One region of the Arenibacter lacus genome, then DNA from elsewhere that is predicted to be linked to it. Evidence: riboswitches for the same ligand, from Rfam matches in the RefSeq annotation. Region 1 holds a riboswitch; the other holds the start of a gene.
What was found. Region 1 has a riboswitch for S-adenosylmethionine ahead of F1E73_RS12075 (O-acetylhomoserine aminocarboxypropyltransferase/cysteine synthase family protein). Riboswitches for the same ligand answer to the same signal wherever they lie in the genome.
Positions count from the first base shown of each region.

Region 2: it holds a riboswitch for S-adenosylmethionine, as region 1 does, so the genes downstream of both, F1E73_RS17905 (5' nucleotidase, NT5C type) here and F1E73_RS12075 (O-acetylhomoserine aminocarboxypropyltransferase/cysteine synthase family protein) in region 1, are expected to answer to the same signal.

Region 1 covers NZ_VVIN01000041.1:16,406-27,767, forward strand. The annotation lists gene thrA (bifunctional aspartate kinase/homoserine dehydrogenase I) at 1-397, opposite strand, end outside; gene F1E73_RS12075 (O-acetylhomoserine aminocarboxypropyltransferase/cysteine synthase family protein) at 554-1,831, opposite strand; SAM riboswitch class I at 2,000-2,095, opposite strand; gene metK (methionine adenosyltransferase) at 2,170-3,426, opposite strand; gene F1E73_RS12085 (deoxynucleoside kinase) at 3,966-4,580, shown strand; gene F1E73_RS12090 (App1 family protein) at 4,646-5,662, opposite strand; gene F1E73_RS12095 (sodium-translocating pyrophosphatase) at 5,840-8,260, opposite strand; gene F1E73_RS12100 (inorganic diphosphatase) at 8,377-8,907, opposite strand; gene F1E73_RS12105 (DUF5686 family protein) at 8,976-11,362, opposite strand, start outside.
Region 2 covers NZ_VVIN01000047.1:1,611-12,972, reverse strand. The annotation lists gene F1E73_RS12810 (HNH endonuclease family protein) at 1-892, opposite strand, end outside; gene F1E73_RS12805 (AAA family ATPase) at 960-2,900, opposite strand; gene F1E73_RS12800 (hypothetical protein) at 3,557-3,841, opposite strand; gene F1E73_RS12795 (hypothetical protein) at 3,988-4,611, opposite strand; gene F1E73_RS12790 (DEAD/DEAH box helicase) at 4,611-8,264, opposite strand; gene F1E73_RS12785 (metallophosphoesterase) at 8,498-9,412, opposite strand; SAM-I-IV-variant riboswitch at 9,674-9,771, shown strand; gene F1E73_RS17905 (5' nucleotidase, NT5C type) at 9,962-10,795, shown strand; gene F1E73_RS12775 (hypothetical protein) at 10,854-11,294, shown strand.

The DNA of each region.
Region 1 (11,362 bases):
CTGCCATTTCCCAAGCGATTCCCCCTCCCAACGATCCGCCAATCAGAGCGTAAAGTTTATTGATTTTTAGGATTTCCAAGCCCTGAAGAAATATTCTAGCTATATCCCGAGCTACAAAAGCCTTATAGTTATCTATAACAAATCCGTCGTACCCATTCCCAGGAATATTAAAGCAGAGGATGGTGTATTTTTTAGTATTGATACACTTATCGTCCCCAATAAGGGTATTCCACCACCCCTGTTCCCCAGCCACATTGGAATTACCGGTTAAGGCATGGTTCACCAATATAATAGGGGCCGTATGCAACGGGAGCCCAAAAATTTCATAAGACAAATTAATATCCAATTTATAGCCGCTATCGGTGACATAATCTTGGATTGAAAGTTGATGTAGCATAAATAAAGCTTGAAAAAATTCTTTGAATAAAGCAAGAATGGGATTTTGATAATTAGGGGAACGCTTTGCCCACTAAGGGTGTTTTATTGCGTTCCCCAAGTTCCCTTTTCTATATTAATTATTGCGAAAGGTTATTTGATATTGCACCTAAAGTGATTACTGGATGGCAGAAAATGCTTGCTCCAAATCTGCTTTAATATCTTCAATATCTTCCAAACCTACACATATACGCACCAAATCCTTGGTTACCCCAGTGGTCTGTTGCGCTTCGTCATCCAATTGTTGGTGAGTAGTACTGGCCGGGTGGATTATTAGGGATTTGGTATCTCCAATATTGGCCAAGAGAGAAAATAGTTTTGTTGCGTCCACTACGTTCTTAGCCGCCTCATAGCCTCCTTTTACCCCAAAGGTTACAATACCACTTTGCCCTTTAGGCAGGTATTTTTGGGCCAACTTATGATAAGGACTACTAGCTAAGCCAGGATAATTAACCCATGCAACTTCTTCCCTATCCTGAAGCCATTTTGCCACTTCTAGGGCATTTTCACTATGCTTCTTCATCCTGATTTCCAAGGTTTCTAAACCTTGTATAATCTGAAAGGCATTAAACGGACTTAAAGATGCCCCAAGATCCCTTAGCCCCTCAATTCTTACCTTAGCAATAAATGCAGCGTTCCCCAATGCCTCGTGGTATACCAATCCGTGATATCCAGGAGAAGGTTCTGTAAATTCTGGGAATTTTCCACTACTCCAATCAAATTTACCTGCATCTATAATGACTCCTCCCATAGAGGTACCATTTCCGTTAATGTATTTGGTAAGGGAGTGGATTACTATATCGGCACCGTGCTCTATAGGTTTTATCAAAGCACTGGTAGCTACTGTATTATCCACTATAAAAGGAATTTTTGCGTTTTTAGCTACGCCGGATATCGCTTGCAAATCCAACACATCCAATTTAGGATTCCCCAAAGACTCCACAAATATGGCTTTGGTATTCTCTTGGATAGCTTTGGTAAAGTTCTCTTGATCTCCCGGATCTACAAAGGTGGTAGTAATACCAAATCTCGGTAAGGTTACCGCCAAAAGGTTGTAGGTACCACCGTATAGACTACTAGAAGCCACTATATGATCGCCAGTTTTCAATAGCACCAAAAGGGCAGTAGAAACGGCAGCGGTTCCAGAAGCGGTCACCACACTGGCGATACCCCCCTCCAAAGCAGCTAAACGCTTTTCCAAAATATCGTTGGTAGGATTGTTTAATCTAGTATATATATACCCTGGTTCGGAAAGATTAAATCTACTAGCGGCATGGTCGGTATCATCAAACACATAGGCCGTATTCTGGTATATTGGTACCGCTCTGGTTCCTTCGGTTAACTTTGTATCGTGACCAGCGTGTAACGCATTAGTTGCAAATTTTTGAGTACTCATGATTTTTTTTGTTTTTTATTAAATTATTAAACTATCAAATAAAAATCCAAAGCTAATAAGGCGGACAGCGCCCTATCTGAAAATCAAAAAGTTAAAAAGAAAGTCAATTACCGGAGTAACCGTTTGTGTTATCTGCCTTGCATACATAACAGCCACTAAGGCTCATGTTTTACATCGGTAGAATGTAGCACCTTCATTGATACAGGAATCAAAGGGTTGCTAAGGTTTCAAAGGGTCTATTCCCTCCACCTTTCTTGATAACAATTCAATAAGTGTTTGAACTTTAGAAATGCAAATATAGGCAAGGAAAAACTCATTTCCCCACTAATTTCAAAAAATTATAAATTAAACGCTTCCTTAACTTCGTCTACAGCGTCCAATTTTTCCCACGTAAACAATTCCACTTCCTTTTCAATCCTTCCATTATAGGGTGATTCATAGACTTTGGTCACTATTTGGGGTTCTTTTCCCATATGGCCATAGGCTGCGGTTTCCAAATATATCGGGTTTCTCAACTTTAGTCGCTCTTCTATGGCAAAGGGACGCATATCAAACAGCTGCGCTACTTTTTCAGCAATCTGTCCATCGGTTAAATCTACATTTGCGGTACCATACGTATCCACCAATATGGAAGTAGGCTCTACTACCCCAATGGCATAACTCACCTGCAACAATAGCTCATCGGCCACCCCGGCAGCTACCAAATTCTTGGCCGCATGCCTAGCTGCATACGCTGCACTACGGTCTACCTTACTAGGATCCTTTCCGCTAAACGCACCCCCACCATGGGCTCCTTTGCCCCCGTAGGTATCCACAATAATCTTTCGTCCCGTAAGTCCGGTATCCCCATGGGGTCCCCCAATAACAAATTTCCCTGTAGGATTTATGTGGTATTTAATATGTTCATCAAAAAGGCTTCTTATGGTTTCGGGAAGCTGTTCCTTAACCTTAGGAATTAAGATAGAAATAATATCCTCTTTAATTTTAGCCAATACTACGGCATCATCCTCATCAAACTCATCGTGCTGGGTAGAAACCACTATTGTATCTATTCGTTGAGGAAGATTGTCATCCGAATATTCAATGGTTACCTGCGCCTTAGCATCGGGACGCAAATAATCTATCTGGGAACCCTCTCTTCTTATCTCTGCCAATACCTGTAAAATCTTATGAGAGATATCCAAGGCCAAAGGCATATAGTTTTCGGTTTCTTTAGTGGCATATCCAAACATCATCCCTTGGTCACCCGCCCCCTGCTCTTCTTTGGTGCCCCTGTCTACTCCCTGATTGATATCTTTAGACTGCTCATGAATCAAGGAAATTACTCCACAAGAATCACCGCTAAACTTGTATTCGCCATTGGTGTACCCAATTTTATTGATTACATCCCTAGCAATTTGCTGAACATCCAAATAGGTGCGACTCTTAACTTCCCCGGCCAATACTACCTGACCAGTTGTTACTAAGGTCTCACAAGCCACCTTGCTTTCAGGATCGAAGGCTAAAAAGTTATCTAAAAGCGCATCACTAATCTGGTCTGCAATTTTATCGGGATGCCCCTCACTAACGGATTCTGAAGTAAATAAATATGCCATTTTCGTTTTTTATAACTAAATAAGGGCAAGGATTTGTTGAAGTCTAGAGAAGAGTAACTGTAAGTGTTATAAATACCACGAACAACATAGCCTGCTTTAGCATTTTATTAGACCAAAAAATAAGCTTGGTCTTTAGAGGTTGCAATCAGTCAAATCCTTCCTCCTAAATTTTACAGGCACAAAAGTACAAGAAATACTGACGAATCAAAATAGGTTTAACAACAATTTTTAAAAGGGAGCGCAAAAGCACCCAAGACCTTAGACAGTGAAGGACCACCCTTTACATTCCTTTTTTAAATTTATAGGCCTTTAAAAAAAAGAAAGCCTACTCCCATACTATAAATCGATATTTTAAGTTAAGAATAGCACTGAGGTCTTTGGTCCGAATTAAAATCATGGAAATAGCGACCTAGGATTTTAGCAGCGCTATTAACCGGATAATAATCCAAAGATTTTAGCATCCACGGTATATCTTGTATATTGTGCCGTTTATTTGCATATACCCCAGAAAAACACTAATCTTAATATAAAAACTACCTATGCATATTGCTGTTGCCGGAAATATTGGAGCTGGAAAAACGACCTTAACTAGGCTGCTATCCAAACACTATAAGTGGGAAGCCCAATTTGAAGATGTTGTAGACAACCCCTATTTGGACGATTTTTACAATCAGATGGAACGCTGGAGCTTTAACCTCCAGATATATTTCCTTAACAATAGATACCGCCAAATTTTGGACATCCGAAAAAGCGGAAAGGAAACCATTCAAGATAGAACCATTTATGAGGATGCTCATATCTTTGCCCCCAACCTACATGCCATGGGCTTAATGACCAATAGGGATTTTAACAACTACACCAGTCTTTTTGAGTTGATGGAAACCTTGGTACAACCCCCAGATTTATTGATCTACCTGCGTAGTTCCATTCCTAATTTGGTAAACCAAATACACAAGCGGGGCAGGGAGTACGAAAACACCATCTCCATAGACTACCTAAGCCGATTAAATGAGCGCTATGAGGCTTGGGCACAGAGCTATGAAAAAGGGAAACTTTTGGTGATCGATGTGGACAAACTAGATTTCGTGGCCAATCCGGAGGATTTAGGACTGGTTATCAACAAAATAGACGCAGAGATTCACGGCTTATTCTAAGTCTTTGAGTCGGGAAACAACACCTTTAAGCTAATTGTATTCAGCATCAAATACCAGCAACAAGGCTACTTGATAAATCCATTTTCCTGAGCGTGTTGTATGGCTTGCTTGGAATTTTCCACGAACAGCACAGGCGTAGTCTTATAGCCTGCAAACAGACCTTTAACCCGTAACATCTTCTTGTTATGGGCCACTGTCCGCAAATATATGGCCTTGATCCTATCTGGGAAGCGCTGGGCAATTTCCATGTAAATATCGGCATCCTTTTCCCCGCTGTCGCCAATAAGGATCAAGGGCATATCCGGATAGGTCTCTAGAATATTTAAAATTTCCGTGGGTTTGTGAGGCTTATTTTCCTCGCTTGCCTTCCGATGCCTTTTAAAAAATGAACTTAGACTCCGCAAGAGAATAGGGCCTTTGGGGAAGTTATTTTCCCTCAAGAAGAATTCCAGGTACCGATAAAGATTCCACGGGCTGTTACTCACATAAAAAATGGGGTTGGAGGCATCTCCACTGGGCCCCCTGTGCAAACGGTGGTAAAAATCAGCGGCCCCAGTAAGGGGCAGCCGTTTCCCCGGTGTTGTAAATAAGGTGTTATATATTACCCGCCACTTTAAAGGGGATATTAAACCCGTATGCAGAATAGTATCATCTATATCACTTACCACCCCAAAATCACAGGTTTTAGGTGGCAGCATCATCTCTCCAGGGAACCTATTCCCCAAATTAAACCTTCGTTTTGGATCAGGGTCCACAAAAGATATTTCGTAGGTCACCCACCCCTCTTCATTAGCCTTTAACCGCCTACCTTCCAAAGGCAGCTTCACCAAGAAATACCCCTCATCATCTGCCATAAACTGGTGTTCCCACCCATTGGGAAGTCTTAGCACGAGCTTAGCATTCCGAATCTCATCGGTTTCAAACCGCTTCCAAGAATTAATCAGGAGTTGAAAGACATTCTTTTTGGAGAGATCTATGTTCTCATCCTCCAGCGCCCGTCCCTTTATGTACAAGGATTTTTCAGTACCATAGGTCTGAAATGTAATTACCTGTAAGGGATCTTTTGATCTCAACCAACCCATCCAATAAAGTTAATAAAATACCCATCCTTCACAAAATAAGCTTTCCCTCTATCGCATAGCCCATTGCCTCAATCATAATTGACCCTACACTTAGGGAAACACGTTCCCAAGGCAATACTTTTAAAATAAAAAGCCCCGTCTTACAAACGGGGCTTAAAACGGATTCATTTTATTTTACTACTTTTTTTCTATTTCCACCTTATCGATAACCACCTTAACTTTAGCGTCATCCTTATTTAGATTGGAGGCTTCCAACGCTTTTAATTGCGCCTTTACTTCTTCATGGGTTCCTTTAAAGACCTTTTCCTTCTTAAGCTCCTTACCGTTTTCAACCACCGTGTAATTCACGGTTGCCTGCGCCATTCCTTCTCCTTCCACTTTCATTTCTACCTGTATCTCCTTTTTAGAGACCTCTGTTGGCAATTCGTGCCCCCCTAAAATAGGTGCAATCACCAAACCGATTAAACAGGTTAATTTCACTAGGATATTCATGGATGGTCCGGAAGTATCCTTAAATGGATCACCTACGGTATCTCCAGTAATGGCTGCCTTATGCGCCTCGGACCCCTTATAGGTCATTTCCCCATTAATCTCCACGCCCGCTTCAAATGATTTCTTAGCATTATCCCAAGCGCCACCAGCGTTATTCTGGAAAATAGCCCATAAAACACCAGAGACGGTAACACCAGCCATATAGCCCCCTAGCATCTCTCCAATTAATTGGTTATCGCTGCCATACACCAGTTTACCCAACAGCACAATCGCAATAGGGAATCCGATAGTCAGCAAGCCAGGCAACATCATTTCTCTCAGGGCAGCTTTGGTAGATATATCCACGCACTTTGCATAGTCTGGTTTACTGGCTCCTTCCATTATCCCAGGTATTTCCTTAAACTGTCTCCTCACTTCGTAGACCATATCCATGGCGGCTTTCCCTACTGAGTTCATTGCCAAGGCAGAAAACACTACGGGCACCATCCCCCCTACAAAGAGCATGGACAAAACAGGTGCTTTAAAAATATTAATCCCATCTATTCCCGTAAAGGTTACATAGGCTGCAAACAACGCCAAGGAAGTTAATGCTGCAGAAGCAATAGCAAATCCTTTTCCGGTTGCTGCCGTGGTGTTCCCTACGGAATCTAGAATATCTGTACGCTCCCTAACAATGGGATCTTGTTCACTCATTTCCGCGATACCTCCCGCATTATCGGCAATAGGGCCAAAGGCATCAATTGCCAATTGCATTGCGGTGGTAGCCATCATTGCCGAGGCTGCTAAGGCCACCCCATAAAAACCTGCCAAAGCATAAGAAGACCAGATTGCAGCGGCAAATACTAAAATAGTCGGGAAAGTGGAAATCATCCCAGTAGCCAATCCGGCAATCACATTGGTCCCAGCCCCGGTACTAGATTTCTGCACTATAGCCAACACGGGCTTTGTTCCCAATCCAGTATAATATTCGGTAATAGATGAGATTACACCCCCTACCAACAATCCGATCACCGTAGCATAGAATACCCTAATAGAGGAAATATCCTTTACACCTTCTCCAAAAAATTCCATTTGCATGGTTTCTGGCAACATATAAATAACCAATACATAGGAAGTAATCAGGGTAAGCCCTATAGAAACCCAGTTCCCCACATTTAAAGCTCCTTGCACCTGTTTTTCTTTGGCATCGTTGTTTTTTATTTTCACTAACATGGTACCTACCACCGAAAATAAGATTCCAAAGCCAGCGATGGTCATGGGCAATAAAATTGGCCCCACCCCATTAAAGGAGTCCTCAATGGCACCGCCCATATCCCTAATCACATAATTCCCCAGTACCATGGCTGCCAATACAGTAGCCACATAGGACCCAAAAAGGTCGGCCCCCATTCCGGCAACATCCCCTACGTTATCCCCTACATTATCTGCAATGGTAGCCGGGTTACGCGGATCATCTTCCGGGATACCCGCCTCTACCTTTCCTACCAAATCGGCCCCCACATCGGCTGCTTTGGTATAGATGCCGCCCCCTACCCTTGCAAAAAGAGCAATGGATTCTGCACCTAGGGAAAATCCGGCCAAGGTTTCTAATACAATGGTCATATCATCCGTGGAAGTCCAAGTCCCATTCATAAAGAATTGGAACAATAAGATAAAGGCTGCGGTGAGTCCAAGCACCGCCAGTCCGGCAACCCCCAGCCCCATAACGGTACCCCCGCCAAATGAAATCTTTAGAGCCTGCGGTAAACTGGTACGAGCCGCCTGGGTGGTCCTCACATTGGTCTTTGTGGCAATCTTCATTCCCATATTCCCAGCCAAGGCCGAGAAAAATGCTCCGAATACAAAGGCCACTACAATAAGAATATGCGTGGTAGGGACAATAAAGGAAACTGCTGCCAAAGCAATACTGGCCCCTATTACAAAGAAGGTTAATAACTTATATTCTGCTTTTAAAAATGCCAAGGCCCCTTCATAGATGTAATCGGATATTTCCTTCATTTTACCATCCCCTGCATCTTGTTTTAACACCCATGACCTTTTTATTGCCATAAAAGCAAGGCCGATCAATGCCATGATTATAGGCACATAAATAATAATTGATTTCATTTAATAAGTTTTAGTTGATTGTTTAGGTTGTCTAAAATAGTAAAATAAGGTAGAATAAAAAAAGCAATATTATGTGTATAATATTGCTTTCCAATCATCTATAATAAGTACTCGACTTAGTATTTAATACTCACGTCTTTTGCGGGAACATCACTATCCTTAAATCTTTGTATACACTTGGCAACAATTTCTTTGGCAGCTTCCAGATGCCCCCATCCACCAACATCTACCTTCTTTTTCTCCAAGTCTTTGTACACCTTAAAGAAGTGCTCTATCTCTTTAATCAAGTGCGGGTTCAATTCAGATAGGTCGTTTATCCTATTCCAAACAGGATCGGATACCGGCACACAGATTACTTTTTCATCCGGTCCCTTTTCATCGGCCATATGGAATACCCCAATTGGCTTTACCTCCATCACACATCCTGGAAAGGTAGCTTCTGTAACCAACACAAGAACATCTAACGGATCTCCGTCCAAGGCAAGTGTTTCCGGTATAAAACCGTAATCTGCCGGATACATCATAGAGGAGAAGATCATCCTATCATAACGTATTTTCTTTAATTCAAAATCATACTCATACTTGTTCCTGCTACCTTTTGGTATTTCGATCAATACGTCGAACGAGGTAATCTCATCATTACTCATAAATTTGTTTTTATACTATTCAACTTTCAATTTAATAAATTTATCTCTGTTTATCCTTAAAATTCTTTCTAGAAATAAAATCCAAAGGACCCTGTCACTCCAAAAGGTCGCGCTTCTGGGGCGTCTAAATAATTACCCCTAAAGTTAAAATCGACCCTTAAAATTTTAAATATATTACCTACTCCTACAGAATATTCCCAATAAGGGGATCCGGAGGGAGCCATTAGCGGAATATTCGCCGGGGCGCTCAACGCCTTGTTTCCATCAGACAGCTCTCCCCACACGCCTCTTAAGCCTACTATCTCCCTTAAGTTCCAGTTTCTAATTACAGGAACCCTTGAAAAGAGTCGCCCATTAAAATTATGCTCCAGATGCACGGAGGCGTAGGTATCCGTAACAAACTCATAGAAATTTAAATTGGAAAAGGTGTTATATACGGTAAAGAAGGTTTGGTTCCCTGGAATGGCATTTAAAAGACCTAGCGGCACTTCGCCATAGGTTTTACCCAATTCCACCGTACTTAAAAGCCTACCAAATCCGCCTAATTGCCAAGGCTGGGTATAGCTAAATTGAATCTTTTTATAATCGAAATCGCTCTCCAAAACATTTTTAATCCCCTTGGTATAGGACAAGAACAGGGTGCTATAATTCTCATTGATACTCTTTCGTTCCACCCCATTCCCAATGGTGCGTTTCCCAGGCGTATAGATTAAGGAAGTTTTAATATCAAATTGTTCGATTTCCGAGCTCACCCCCGTCGGCGACAGTGGATCTACATAATCTAAATTAAATTTTTCCGGTAGGGCAGAACTTAAGGTCCTAAAGCTCCCCCCCACGTGAACCCTTAGGTTGTTCACCGGCTCCATCTCCAAATTCAAGGTAGAGAGATTAATATTTGTAAGCCTATCATTAGAGCCCACGGTAAAAACAGAGGAGGAGGCAATGCTTCGCCCCAAGACATCGTTGGTAGCGGTTAAACTAATACCCAATTGCTCTACATCCCGCCTGTTACCACCGGAAATAATTAGGCGACTACGCTTATCCAAAAGGAATTTCCCAGAAAATCCATATTTCAATTTATCATCCCCAAAACCATAGGCCATATACCCTTCCAGTCGCCAAGGGTCATTTTGCCCAAAATAAGTCCTAGCCCCTGCACGCAGTCTAATTCCCTCTGCCTCATTGTATCCAAAAACACTGAACACCTCCCCAAGATCCAAGTTCCATTTATCTATTTCCACGTAACCGGAACCCAATATGCTCACCAAGTTGTAGTACGACTTAAATTTGGGAACCGTTTTTAGGGTATCCAGCAATTCATAAATCCCCTTTTCGTCCCTATTTAAGGATTCTAATCTGTTAGCCTCCCAGAACTCATCATCCTTATTGAGTACTAAGGGATCAAAAGGATCTTTTTTAGTCCGGTAAAACTCCTTGGGCTTCACCTCGTTAAAAAGGTGGTTATCGTACACTGTGGTCCGTTTTCCGTAAACGCCACGAGAATTTTCTTTTTTGCTAAAACTAAAATCGGACAACATATAATCTCGCTTCAACAAAAACACGGAATCATTCACCACATCAAACTCCTGCTCAATATAGATCTCTTTAACCCAGTTGATATTTGCACTCTTGGTAACCGCCAGATTTATGTTTTTCACAGCGTAGGTGGTATCATTCACCCAAAAATTCCCCTTAAAGGTTAGCTCGTTCTTTCTTCTAGGGTAATAGATAATGTTATAGCACCATTTATTATCGATATAAGCACTATCGGATAGCACGTAATTATAGGTATCTACCCCCGTTTTAGACAACGGACTCACAAAACTCTTATCAAAAAATTTCAGATAATTATTATAGACATCATAATCCGAATACAGATCCTCAATAAAGGCAATAATAGCCTGATTGTTATTGAAGCCAGAATTTTTACTACCCAATACGTCTTCCCTCACTACCTTGGCCGTATTGTCCCCGTACACCTTGGTAAAAGTTTCGTTTAAAAAGATAGGTAAATAGGTCTTCCCTGTTATCCTAGAAGTATCCAAATCCTTAAATACAAACTCCAAACCCTTAAACACCTTGCTTTTCATTAGCGCACTGTCTATGGTGTTTAGGTCGAATTCTATTTTCTCGTACTTATCGTATTGATACTGATTAAACATATACAATCCGTTGCTACGCTTCTTTGCCCAGATCTTTTTTAGTATATCTATGGCCGGATTGTTTTTCTTGTCCGTCTTTCCAAAGTACAGCACTACTTCATTCAGTTGCTCACTAGCTTCTAGCAGCACCACCCTTAAATCTGTAGTTGTTTTTGAGGTAAGGAAAATTTCTTGGGATTCAAAGCCTATAAAGGATACCAAAAGGGTATCATAGGTGTTCTCAGAAGCCATGTAAAACCTACCATTATCATTGGTAATGGTGCCTTCAGTGGAGTTTTTGAACAACACATTCG
Region 2 (11,362 bases), on a different contig from region 1:
CACTTATGTCCTTCATCATTTTGGCCAGCGGCCTTTTTAAAATATCTTTACTTTCTGTATAATTCCCTGTTACAAATCTTTTAATCATATCGTCTGAGGGTGTTTGCCCATAATTACTTTTGAAAAAATCTGCCAACTCTTTCCTCCTAGCCTTATTGTAATACAAAGATTTTAAATAGGTCTCTGCTACAACATCTTTAAATTGATCATATTGTTCCTCTATCCGAAAATGTATTTTATAGTTATCAAGTTTTCTTTGATACTTCAAATCTCCAAGATGAGTGTTTCTTAGCTCTAATAATAGCCTAATTTCTTTCTCATTTTTATTTATGTTCAACAGAAACTTAATAAGACTTCCGGGATCGGCACTATACTTCGCAATATCATCTAAACTATCCACATAAGGATGAATATGGTCATCCAAAATAAATGATTTATCGGATTTGCCCATATTGCAACTGGCACAACAAGGTATGAGATTATAAAAAGACAAGCTTAAGTATGGGTATATTTCCTTGGAGAAAAAATGATCCAAATGAAAGAGCATTTTTGTTCCACTTTTCTGTCTTATAGTAAGGGAATATTGGGTATTACAATAAACACACGATTTGATGTTTAACTTTTCTGATAACCAAAGGGCTTTCTTACTGCTTCTAAAGTTTTTGTAGCGAAAACAATCTTTTAATTCCTTTCCAATTTTATTAAGCTTTTTACCTGAAGCTTCTAAGATTCTTTTTTGGTAACCTTTGGCATCAAATTCTTCTATTATTATTTCTAGCTCTGCAGGTTCGGCTACAATTATTCTATTCAAATTATTTTTTACAAATAAAAAGATCTCTTCATCACGATGACCAACATTTGCAGTGAGCCAATTATCTATTCTATCCTTCACAGAAACGTACTGACTTTTAGAAGTAAGTATTAAATCTGCGAATTCGTTGACCGTTTTTGAGTTAGTTTTAATTGTTATCATTTCGCTTTCTTAATTCATCTTTCAGCTCTTGTACCTGGTTTTCCAAGGCGGTTATCTTATCTTTATTAAGAACGTTATTTCTTAATATTTCCAATTGCTGCTTAATAATTGGCTCGCCAACATTATTAATGATAAAATCAACCTCTTTTAAAACCTCAGGATCTAAGATAGATGCATTACCATTTAAGACTTCAATTACCCACTCAATTTTTTTCTTTGCAAACTCACCAATGGTACCATTGTCCATAAAAAAAGAATCGGAGAGTAACGAGTAAATATTGGCGCCAAAGGTTTGGCTTCGATCAATATTGGACTTAATGGCATTTCCTTTATTATTTCTATCTAAAAATATTACATTCTCTTTCGGAATATCAGAAAGGACAAATGGGCTATGAGTTATAAAGATCAACTGGATATCTTTATTTTTGAAAAGCTTTGACAAAAAATCTATGGCGTTTTTAAAAAAAGTACGTTGCCATTCTGGATGAAGAGAAACCTCACCTTCATCAATCAAAATAATGGCTCGCTCTCCATCCACCCCATATTCATCGCTTTCACTTTTCATTATCTCTTTACTCGCCCAATGAAAACGAGAGTAAAAATTAAGTTGTTTCTGTTGCCCTGAACTAAACTTATTATCATGTTGATAATGGAAAGGAAGGTTATTGCTCAATAGTTCACTCGTTTTCTGAACTACCGTATTAAATAGCTTTTTGTTTTGTTTGGTTGAAGTATTATAACTGGTATGTCTGAACAAGTCAAAATAGCTAGTTTCACGTTCATTCCAAGACTCACTACTATCTTTTACTGCCTGTATTTTTTCTTGCCAATCGCATAATTCAACAAATTCATTCAGATTTTTTTTAAGATCGATAAGCTTTGCCGCTAGGTTTTTATCTATTAATTCCCAGTCTTCAGTTTTAATAAAATTTCTGTAAAAATTATGTGGAAATATATTGTCACTTACCTTTAGAAATATGCTGAAAAAATTCACCCAGAATAATCCTAGAAAATATTCTTTTTTGACATCTGCGGGTATTAGATATTTCCTTGGATCTGCTTCATTGTCAACTTTGTATTGGCTCAATAAATACCACGCAATATATTCTTCTTTAATTGTCTTTAGATCCTTATAGTGTTCAGACTGTTTCTGTTTTGTTTCATTCCCTTCCAATTCGTCTTTCGAATAATAGGGGGTTGCAGTTAAACCATTCTCCGAAACCACATCAATTGAAATAACTAACTCTGTTGGTATAGGATTAATAAATTGAGATATTTCAGAGTAATTTAGGATACAGTCGGCCTCACGTAATTTTTCATTTCTTTCGTGCGATCTTAGTAAATCGGCTTTTTTCCAATCCTTTAATTTAGAGTGAAAAACATCATTCCATGCCAAATAACTAGTGGAAATGTTTCTAATATTATCTCTGCCACTACCCATAGGTAATATTCTAAAATCAAAAACTGGATTATAGTAGATATATTTATTTTTCTCCATTTCATGCCATCTTAAATCTTTCTGATTTTTATCTAAAGGCACGTGCTCATATCTAGAAATCTTATAACCTTTATCTATAATTTCTGATTCATTATTTAGCTGCACATCTTCTTGAATAAAAATATAATTTCCAAGAACTAATATACCTTCACTTGTTATCCACCTAGACAACCCTCCGTTTCCAACATGCGATAAGCTATAATGTATTAATTCGGTAAGATTTGTTTTACCTGAACCATTTTTCCCTACAATGGTAGTAACCCCAATTATATTTGAACCAAAAAAGTCCTTTGGACAGCTTTTATCGAGAGTATTAATCGTTAATACACCATTTTCATAAGAGAAGGTTTGATCTTCTGAATGAATAAAGTTGAAATCAATATTCTTTAGGTTTTTATACTCTTTTATCCATACGTATTTAAGCTCCATAATAATGACTTCAATTGTACTCTTTAATCCTTTTCAATTTGGTATAAGCATTAGCTCAACATAAATTTAACCTTGAAAACTAAATGACCATCTAAATAAAAGATCTTCATCCAGCTCTTGAAAGTTTAGATTTTAACGAAAATTCTAATTACCGGTATCTGGAAAAATGATATAATTACCATTGGGGAAAGGGTCTCTTTATCTATTATTTGCAAGCCTTAAAAATAAAAGCCTGATTTACAACACTTGTGGGTTAATTTCAATTTTAAATCGCACCTATCTCTCTTCTTAACCTCTAAAAATAGAACTTTTATTACTTGAAAAAAAATCTATTAATTATTCTTTGAAAATTGTAAAATTTATTATTCAAAATTACTCCTAACCGGAAGAATTATATGGTATTTTGAAAGTGAATTATAGAAAAATTAAGATACCACACGTAATAAAATATCACTTCATATATTAACTAAAACAAGTTAAGTCACTAACTAATAGCATTGTAAGTAATAATGAACTGCACTAATTAATTTGACTGTTTACATTCCCTAATAATAAAATCCTCATATTTTCAGAAATAGAATTTAAAAAATAACGGGGGCATGTCCCCCCGTTATTTTCCTATTTACATATTTCATGAGATAGTCCCGTAATTTTTTTTAAGATGTTTTAAAATTGAAATTAACAAAGGTATATTTTTCGCCTTTTTTAAATGTCATTTGCGAACCCTCCTTTAAAAGAGCGGTATTCTCAGAAACTTGGTTTTTAATTTCTTCTTCACTTAACTCCGCAACATCTTCATTGAAGAAGATAAGGCTTTCTGCATTTATCCCATCCCAATACCATTTCTGATAAACTGCATCATATTTATCAACACTAACCTCAAAACTTACGAGAATTTTTGTGCCTGACTCTTCTGGGATGTCCTTAAATTTTTCTTTCATAATAATTATAGTTAATGGTTATTTATTTTAATTCTTCTTTATATAGATTTTTCCTATTGATTTATTCTAAGACAATGTTGTACTATTACCAATACAAATATGGGATTCTAGCATTTTATACAAAGCTGAGTTTCTGCTCTAGCGTGTTATATAAACCTTAATACAATGATGGAAACTAATAACAAGACACCTATTCCAATGATTAGTTGTTTTGTTTTTTTTAATTCAATTTTGACATCCTCAAATTCCTTTATGTTATCTTTTATCAACACCTCCACAACATTGGATATCTTTTTCATCTCTTCATTAAATGAATGAAAATTCTTGTCTATTGCTGCTGTGGTATCCCTTTTAATACTTTCTTGAAAGGCGATTACTGTTTTTTTAGAAGATGCCAATTGGTTTTCAAAATCCTTCACTTGCTTGGCAAGGGTCTCTTGAAGCTCACATAACTGATTATGATTGTCCTTATTATTCTTTTTTAGGGTATTATGATGCTGTGCAATCTCTTCATCAAAACTCTTTTTAATCGATATCATTGTTGCATCGAATTTAGAAATAACCTGATCCAATGCTTCTTCCTTCTTAGAATAATCTTTTGAAAGATTTTCTTTAAACGCATTCAATGATTTTGAAAGTTCTGCGGTTGCCTCAATAGTTTTTTTGGCATTTTTTGTATTGCTATCCGTTAAATCATTAATAGACTTAATCTGCTCTAACTGTGAAATCAAAGATTCAAATTCTTTTTGTAAGGCTATAGATTGTTCCATTATGCTTTAAGTTTTTTTAGAAGTCGGTTTAATTGGAAATTGGTTCTATTAGTTATTATTTCTAAGGATAATTCTTCTAACATGGGTCTAACAGATGAATTAAAATCCAATACTTTGGTATTAAATATTTCAATCAATTCAAGGACGCTTTCCCATGAATCGATCCTTAGCATAAGTTTAAAACCATTTTGATATAATTCTTTTGCTTGTATTACCAAAGGTTTCTCTTGAGCACTATGCAGAGTATCCTCTTCTTTTAGCTCTAAAGCAAACAAACTAAATGCGGTAAGTAAATCTATACTGGCATTCTCTTTCATATTTATTCGTAAATTGTCGCATGCTCCTCGCAGGTGTTTTGCATTATCTATTTGACCTCCTAATCCATCTGGCGGATTGTCTATAAAACCGATATATTTTTTCACAATAGCGCAATTTGCTTTTCGGCCATTGTCTGTATCAGCTGGCAAATAATCTGCTCTTGCATATTTAGAGGTAAAATATCGAATCATTCGGTCACGGAATTCGCGTTCGCCCACTTCTAAATATACTTCGCACAATTGTTGCATGTAATTAATTGAACGTTCCCGTTTCTTAGCAACTTCGCTTTCAATAAATTTAATCAGCGTGTACATAATTCCGGTAAGGATGTTGTCCCTACCTTTACGCTTGGCTTTAGCTAACCACCTTTTTGTAGTTTCAATACCTAAATACCTTCTTAGGTACGATTCAAAATTAGACATATATTCTTCTTCCGTTTTTGCTTTAAAACGGACTTCAATTGCTCGATCGCTATAATCTATAACATAATCGTCTATTATACCTAAAAGATTCAGTCTATAAATTGCCCTTTGGGTATCTGCCACATTTCTTATCCTATGGTAGTTGCTTTTGATGTATAAAATAGTGTCAGGATTTAAAACCAATTTATCTGGGCCTTGAAGGTTTTCTTGTTGCTTAGCGCTTTTATATTTAGTATATAAGTTTTCCACAAACTCCTCTGAATCAGATGTAAAGCTATAGGCAGCCGTAACAATTTTATCTTTGAACATTTTATATCCTTGACTCTGGATAACTTCTGAAATCTTTGAAACAACATCATTATTAAAACCAATTAATAAAGTGTGCTTATCTGATTTATTCTTTTCTATCAAGGTTTTAATACCATCCGCTTTCTTTGTATTAAACCACTTTAAATATTGTCCATCGGGACATAATTCTTTGAGCGTTTTTCTAGAAAAAGCTAAAATCTCTTTTGCCTTCCTTTCTTCAAAGTTTCGAGTGGCATTATCATAGCTTCTAAGATTTCGTTCTAAGTCCAGAAGTCCTATTGTAATTCTTTCGTTTTCATCCTTACTCCACTTGCCGTTTATATAAACGTATCTATCGTTGTATAAAGCAACCGACCTTACTTCATCATATTTGTCTTTGATTTTTGATCCAAGGAATTTTACAAAAAATTCGTCTTCATATTGAACTTCTTCAAGTAGTTCATCAATTATTTCTTTTTCCCGTTTCTCTCCCCTAAAACCATTCCTGAAGAATTCTATGTTCATTTCAGCATCTGTTGGATGGTAAAGAATGGTGCATAAAGAGGGCTGCCTATCTCGGCCTGCTCTCCCGGCTTCTTGATAAAAACTTTCTACCGAATTTGGAAAGCTATAGTGTACAGTAAATCTAATATTTGGTTTATCTATACCCATTCCAAAAGCCTTTGTAGCCAACATGAGGTTAGACTTATTTCTTAAGAAGTCATTCTGATTTTCTAAAGATTCATCGGCTGCCTTTTCCACTTTTTTATTGCTGATACTTTCATCATTACCACTTCCAAAAAAAGTAGAAATATTTAAAAATGGTAAACTGTCCAAACCTTTAAATTCGTTTCTATTTCCATTTTTAAGATGAAGCACGCCGCTTGCTAATTTGTCGGATTTAGAAGGACAAAATATCACTCCTGCATTTTTATACCTCCCATTTACATCTCCATAAAAATCACCATTTGTACCTATTAAGCCATATTGAGCTTCCAATTGGCTTATAGCATTGGGCATGTCTTCTAAAAATTGATGTAAAACAGGGTATTTCACATGAGCTAGTTGCCTTTCTCTCTCATGAAATATTAAGTTCCTCTCCACTTTTAAATCTATAGGTAAAATTTTAAAAGTCAACTCTTTACGATCTATAGCTTCTGCAGGTAGCGTTACAATGGCATCATCATTAAGTCTTAATTCCCTTTGCACATCTGCCAACACATCAAAGGAAGCGGTTGCAGTTAATCCAAAAAAGGAAAGATCTTGATTTTTGGTTGGGCAATGTCTTTTTAAGTTTTCTGCTAAATTTAGATAAACATGTCTAAAGTCGTGCCCCCATTCAGATACGCAGTGCGCCTCATCTATAACCGCATAGCTAAAGTATACCCCAGTATTTTTGCTGGCAGCAAGGGTAGTTCTAAAATTCTGCATCTGAAAACGTTCTGGGGAAACAAACACCACTAACATTTTGCCTTTTTGCAGATTGCGCAATTTATTTTCCCTAGAATTTTTATCGTCAAAAGAGTTAATAAAGTTAACATTGGTAATTCCGTTTGCCATTAGCTTATCATACTGGTCTTTCATTAGTGAATTAATGGGATCCACTACAACTGTAACTCCAGGATGAAGAAGCGCACAAATTTGAAATGTCAACGATTTACCACCTCCCGTAGGCAAAAGCCCTATAACGTCTTTACCCGGTAATGCCCTATTGATAATGGCTTCTTGCCCGGGCCTAAATGCAGATATTCTAAATATGTTTTGTAATATAAAGAGTAATGCTTCTTTTTGCATTGGGGAATGATAATCAAACCTTTGGGTTTGCACCATTCCTTTGGCACCTTCAATTTCTTCTTCAACTAAGGTGCCTAAAGAGGTATATTTTATACGTCTATCAAATAAAAAAGTAAAAGGCAATTGATTATTTTCTTCATAATGATTACTTATAAAGATATTATCCCCGTCCTCATTTATACAGTTAATGGTAACTACATTATTCAAAGAATTTTCTCCAATAAGTGTAATAGGAGTTTCTTTATCATTAATTAAACTGTTAAGCGCAAAAAAAAGTTGATTTAAATCTTCATGTAGAAGGTCTGTTTCTTCTTTGGATATTCCTTTAATTAGGAATTGGGTAGGCTTTGGGTTTGCCAAAAGACAAAATAGCATGGTTTTTTGTAGCTGAGCAAATAGCGCACTCTTTTTGTAATATTGATATAAATTGGTATAAAAACTGCCAAATCTAACCGTATCTTCTTCAGATAAAACCGATAAGGTCTCTAAGAATTGATTGAGTGTTATTGGATCTAAATCTTCAATGGTGATTGGGCCTGCACTAACCAGAGGATTAGCCATATTAAATTTAGAAAACTCCTCTCCAAAATAGCGCGCCAATAAATAAGAGCTTACGCGTAAAGATGCTCTAGTATGATCTCCTCTATTAAGTAAATTCCATGCCACCTTGTACAACGGCGGTACGCTGTCCCTATCTATATAATTTGGACCGTTATGAACTGTAAAACCACTTAGTTTACGGGATAACTCCTTTAGAACTTTTGGCTCTACAAGCCCTGTAATAAACTGATTAACTTCTTCGGTGTAATATAATGCTCTTAAACTAAACATTGGTCATTGGTTATTTTGGCCTGATTGCCCTAATGCTCATTATTTAAATCATTAAATTTATTTTTCTTTTTCTTATTTTAAAAGGAAACTATACTTTGATGAAACATTTGTTAAATATTTCATCAAAGTATTTCAAAGACTCTAAGGTTTTCCCATGAACTACTTATAGCCTTTAAAAGTACTGTTATTTAGGAATGGAGTTTACTCCACAACTAGCTAGATGGTTTATTCTATTATTCATAAGTGAATTTCTGCCCATCTAGCGCACTTTCTCCGTCAAAGCTATATGCCACAAGATATCCATCCTTTGCTACACTATAATCTAGACAGCAAATATTATCTTTAAAGAGTGACGGCTGACCTTCTGTTAACCAATAGTGCCCAAAGAAAACAGGTTTGTCCCCTTTTTCATAATAATCTGTATCCTTTAAATCGTTTACATCAATCGGTATATTTGGTAGCCCTTCATAAGCATGGACGCTAATTTCCTCATAAGTCATTTGCGATGGATCTTCCCACCACCTAATCCTCGTCTCCCTTCGCTCGTTACCATCCTTATCTTTAAAGAAAAGTTTTCCGGGTAATGGAATTTCCTTTCCTTTTAAGGTGTTTTCAATAGCATTGTATAATTCTGTGCCTTTCTTTACAGATTCACGGAGTAAATCATCGTTTAGTTTATTGTTATTTAAATGTTGCTTTAGGTAGGCTATGCTTTTATAATCCCAACAGGCGTGTACTGCTCTAAAGGTATCGGTTTCGTAGAATAGCGGTAGCGTTTTAAACCACTCCAAGTACATTTTAAATTCTTCCTCCCTATTTTTAAACTGGTCTATTGTTGCTTGGAGCTGACCTTTATTTTTTTCCGAATGTTCCCTTAAATATTTACCATCAGAATCTTGCGCATAAAAACACAGCGCATTGTATTCGTGGTTCCCTATTAACGCAATGGCGCTCCCATGGTCTACCATTTGCTTTACAATTTCTAAGGTTCCCCTGATTTTTGGCCCTCTATCAATATAGTCCCCAACAAATAAAACTTTCCTGTTAGGGTGGGCATAATGGTTGTCTTTTTTAGCATAACCTAGCTTTTCGAGCAACTCTTCAAGTTCGTCGGCGTATCCGTGTATATCGCCAATTAAATCTATCATTAATTGTTTATTTTATTTATAAAAATTCTACAGGTTGTTATTATAATATTATCCCCTAATGTTAGTTAAGTCCTCTAAATCTCTATAAAAATAAGGCTGTTGAAAAATTGAACACCAATCTCGCTTAATAGCAATACCTTCCTATTCTATAATTTCTATGAACACTAATTTTAAAATCTTAGAGGATGTTCTTTACACCTAATTCAGTAAACATTACCTTACAAACTTAAAAGAATATTCCATATTTTTTCTTTATATTTGAAATATTATTACGAATCACGCTAAGTGATAGCAACCTGCCCAAACAGGCGAAGGTGTTAAAACAATGAGCCTAACCAAAAGGAAAAATATGTTTATAACCCATTTTTTTAACAGAAACTAGCGTTGCGTGCTTTTGATAACACAAAAGGACAAGGAAACTGGTGTTCAAAATTAAAATGATTGTATAAAGGAACAGCGCATTAAAGGGTGAGCAGCACTGTTAGAGTAGCTAAGCCAATACCGGTGGATTTGGTATCTAAGAACCTATTATTTAAACTAAAACAAACTATGACAACACTTACCATTGGAAAAATCTTACACCACTACCAAGAACACTTAACAGACTATGAAATTGAAAAAGTAAGGGAAATACAAAGAAAACCAACCCCCTTTGCTACCCAGGTCAAAAATTTACGGTTGGCCCTATTTGGGGAAGAATATGATTTTATGGGAGATTCCGGGGCAGATTCTAAAGACAGGTCAAAAGGAATAAGCCCCATGTCCCAGGAATACACAGACCGCGTTAATAAAAAAAGGGAAACTTTTGGGGTGAGTCCGCTAGGAGAGGCCGGATATGCACAGGACAACTCTTCCCTTCTGTTTTGTGAAGAGGTGGTACGGCACACCAAAAACTACAAGGAGCTTTTAGAGCTTAAGAGAAGAAACGCCAAACAGATTGTGTTTGTAGATATGGATAATGTTTTGGTGAATTTTCAGTCCGGAATCGATCGTATTTCAGAGGAAGACAAAGCAACATATGAAGGAAATTTGGACGATGTACCTGGTATTTTCGCTTTAATGGATCCCTATGAAGGTGCCATTGAAGGTTTTAAGTGGCTAAGCAAGAATTTTGACACCTATATTCTATCCACCGCTCCTTGGGACAACCCTTCTGCCTGGACGGACAAATTGCTCTGGGTGAAACAACATTTGTCTAAAGCTGCCTACAAAAGATTAATCCTATCGCACAACAAACATTTAGCAAAAGGCGATTTCCTTATTGATGACCGTACGGCAAACGGCGCCGGAAAGTTTGCTGGCAAGCATATTCACTTTGGGGCAGAAGGGAAAGGGTTTGAGGATTGGAAAGCGGTAATCGCTTACATGAAGAATTTGGCTTAAAATTATAGGAGAAATTAAAATCGAACTAAAAAAATGTTTTACTCTAAACCGAACTGATGTGGCCTTAAAACTCCATAGGATTGAAAATCTATTGGTAAAAAAGAAAAGCAATTCTACCCTAGTTAAAATAATGGTGGAATATGCCACCTTAAAACAACAATTGGAGAACGCTCCTAGTCAGTCTTGGTATTTTAAACAGGCAGTAGCTTCAAATACGCAGCGGTTGGAAACCTTAACGGAAGATTTTGAAGTTATAAGAGAGCTATTTAACAACGTACCCATAGATTTATTTATCCATAAAATCAATGAAAACAATTCGATCAGAGCACGTTATAAAGGAAAAGGCATGAATGCGGTACTCTATATGGTCTGTACTGCATTAGGTAAGGAGAATGAATTCTTGTCGGAACTGGTTCGGTTGAAGAGTAAAACAAAAACCTTAATGCCATTGGTCTATTATTTGCAGCAGCCAGAAGAGTTTTTAAAATTTATCGACTAAATTATTGTTCAACAAACAAACCTAATATAAAATGGCGATTCAATATCACGACCAAAACGCAACCATAA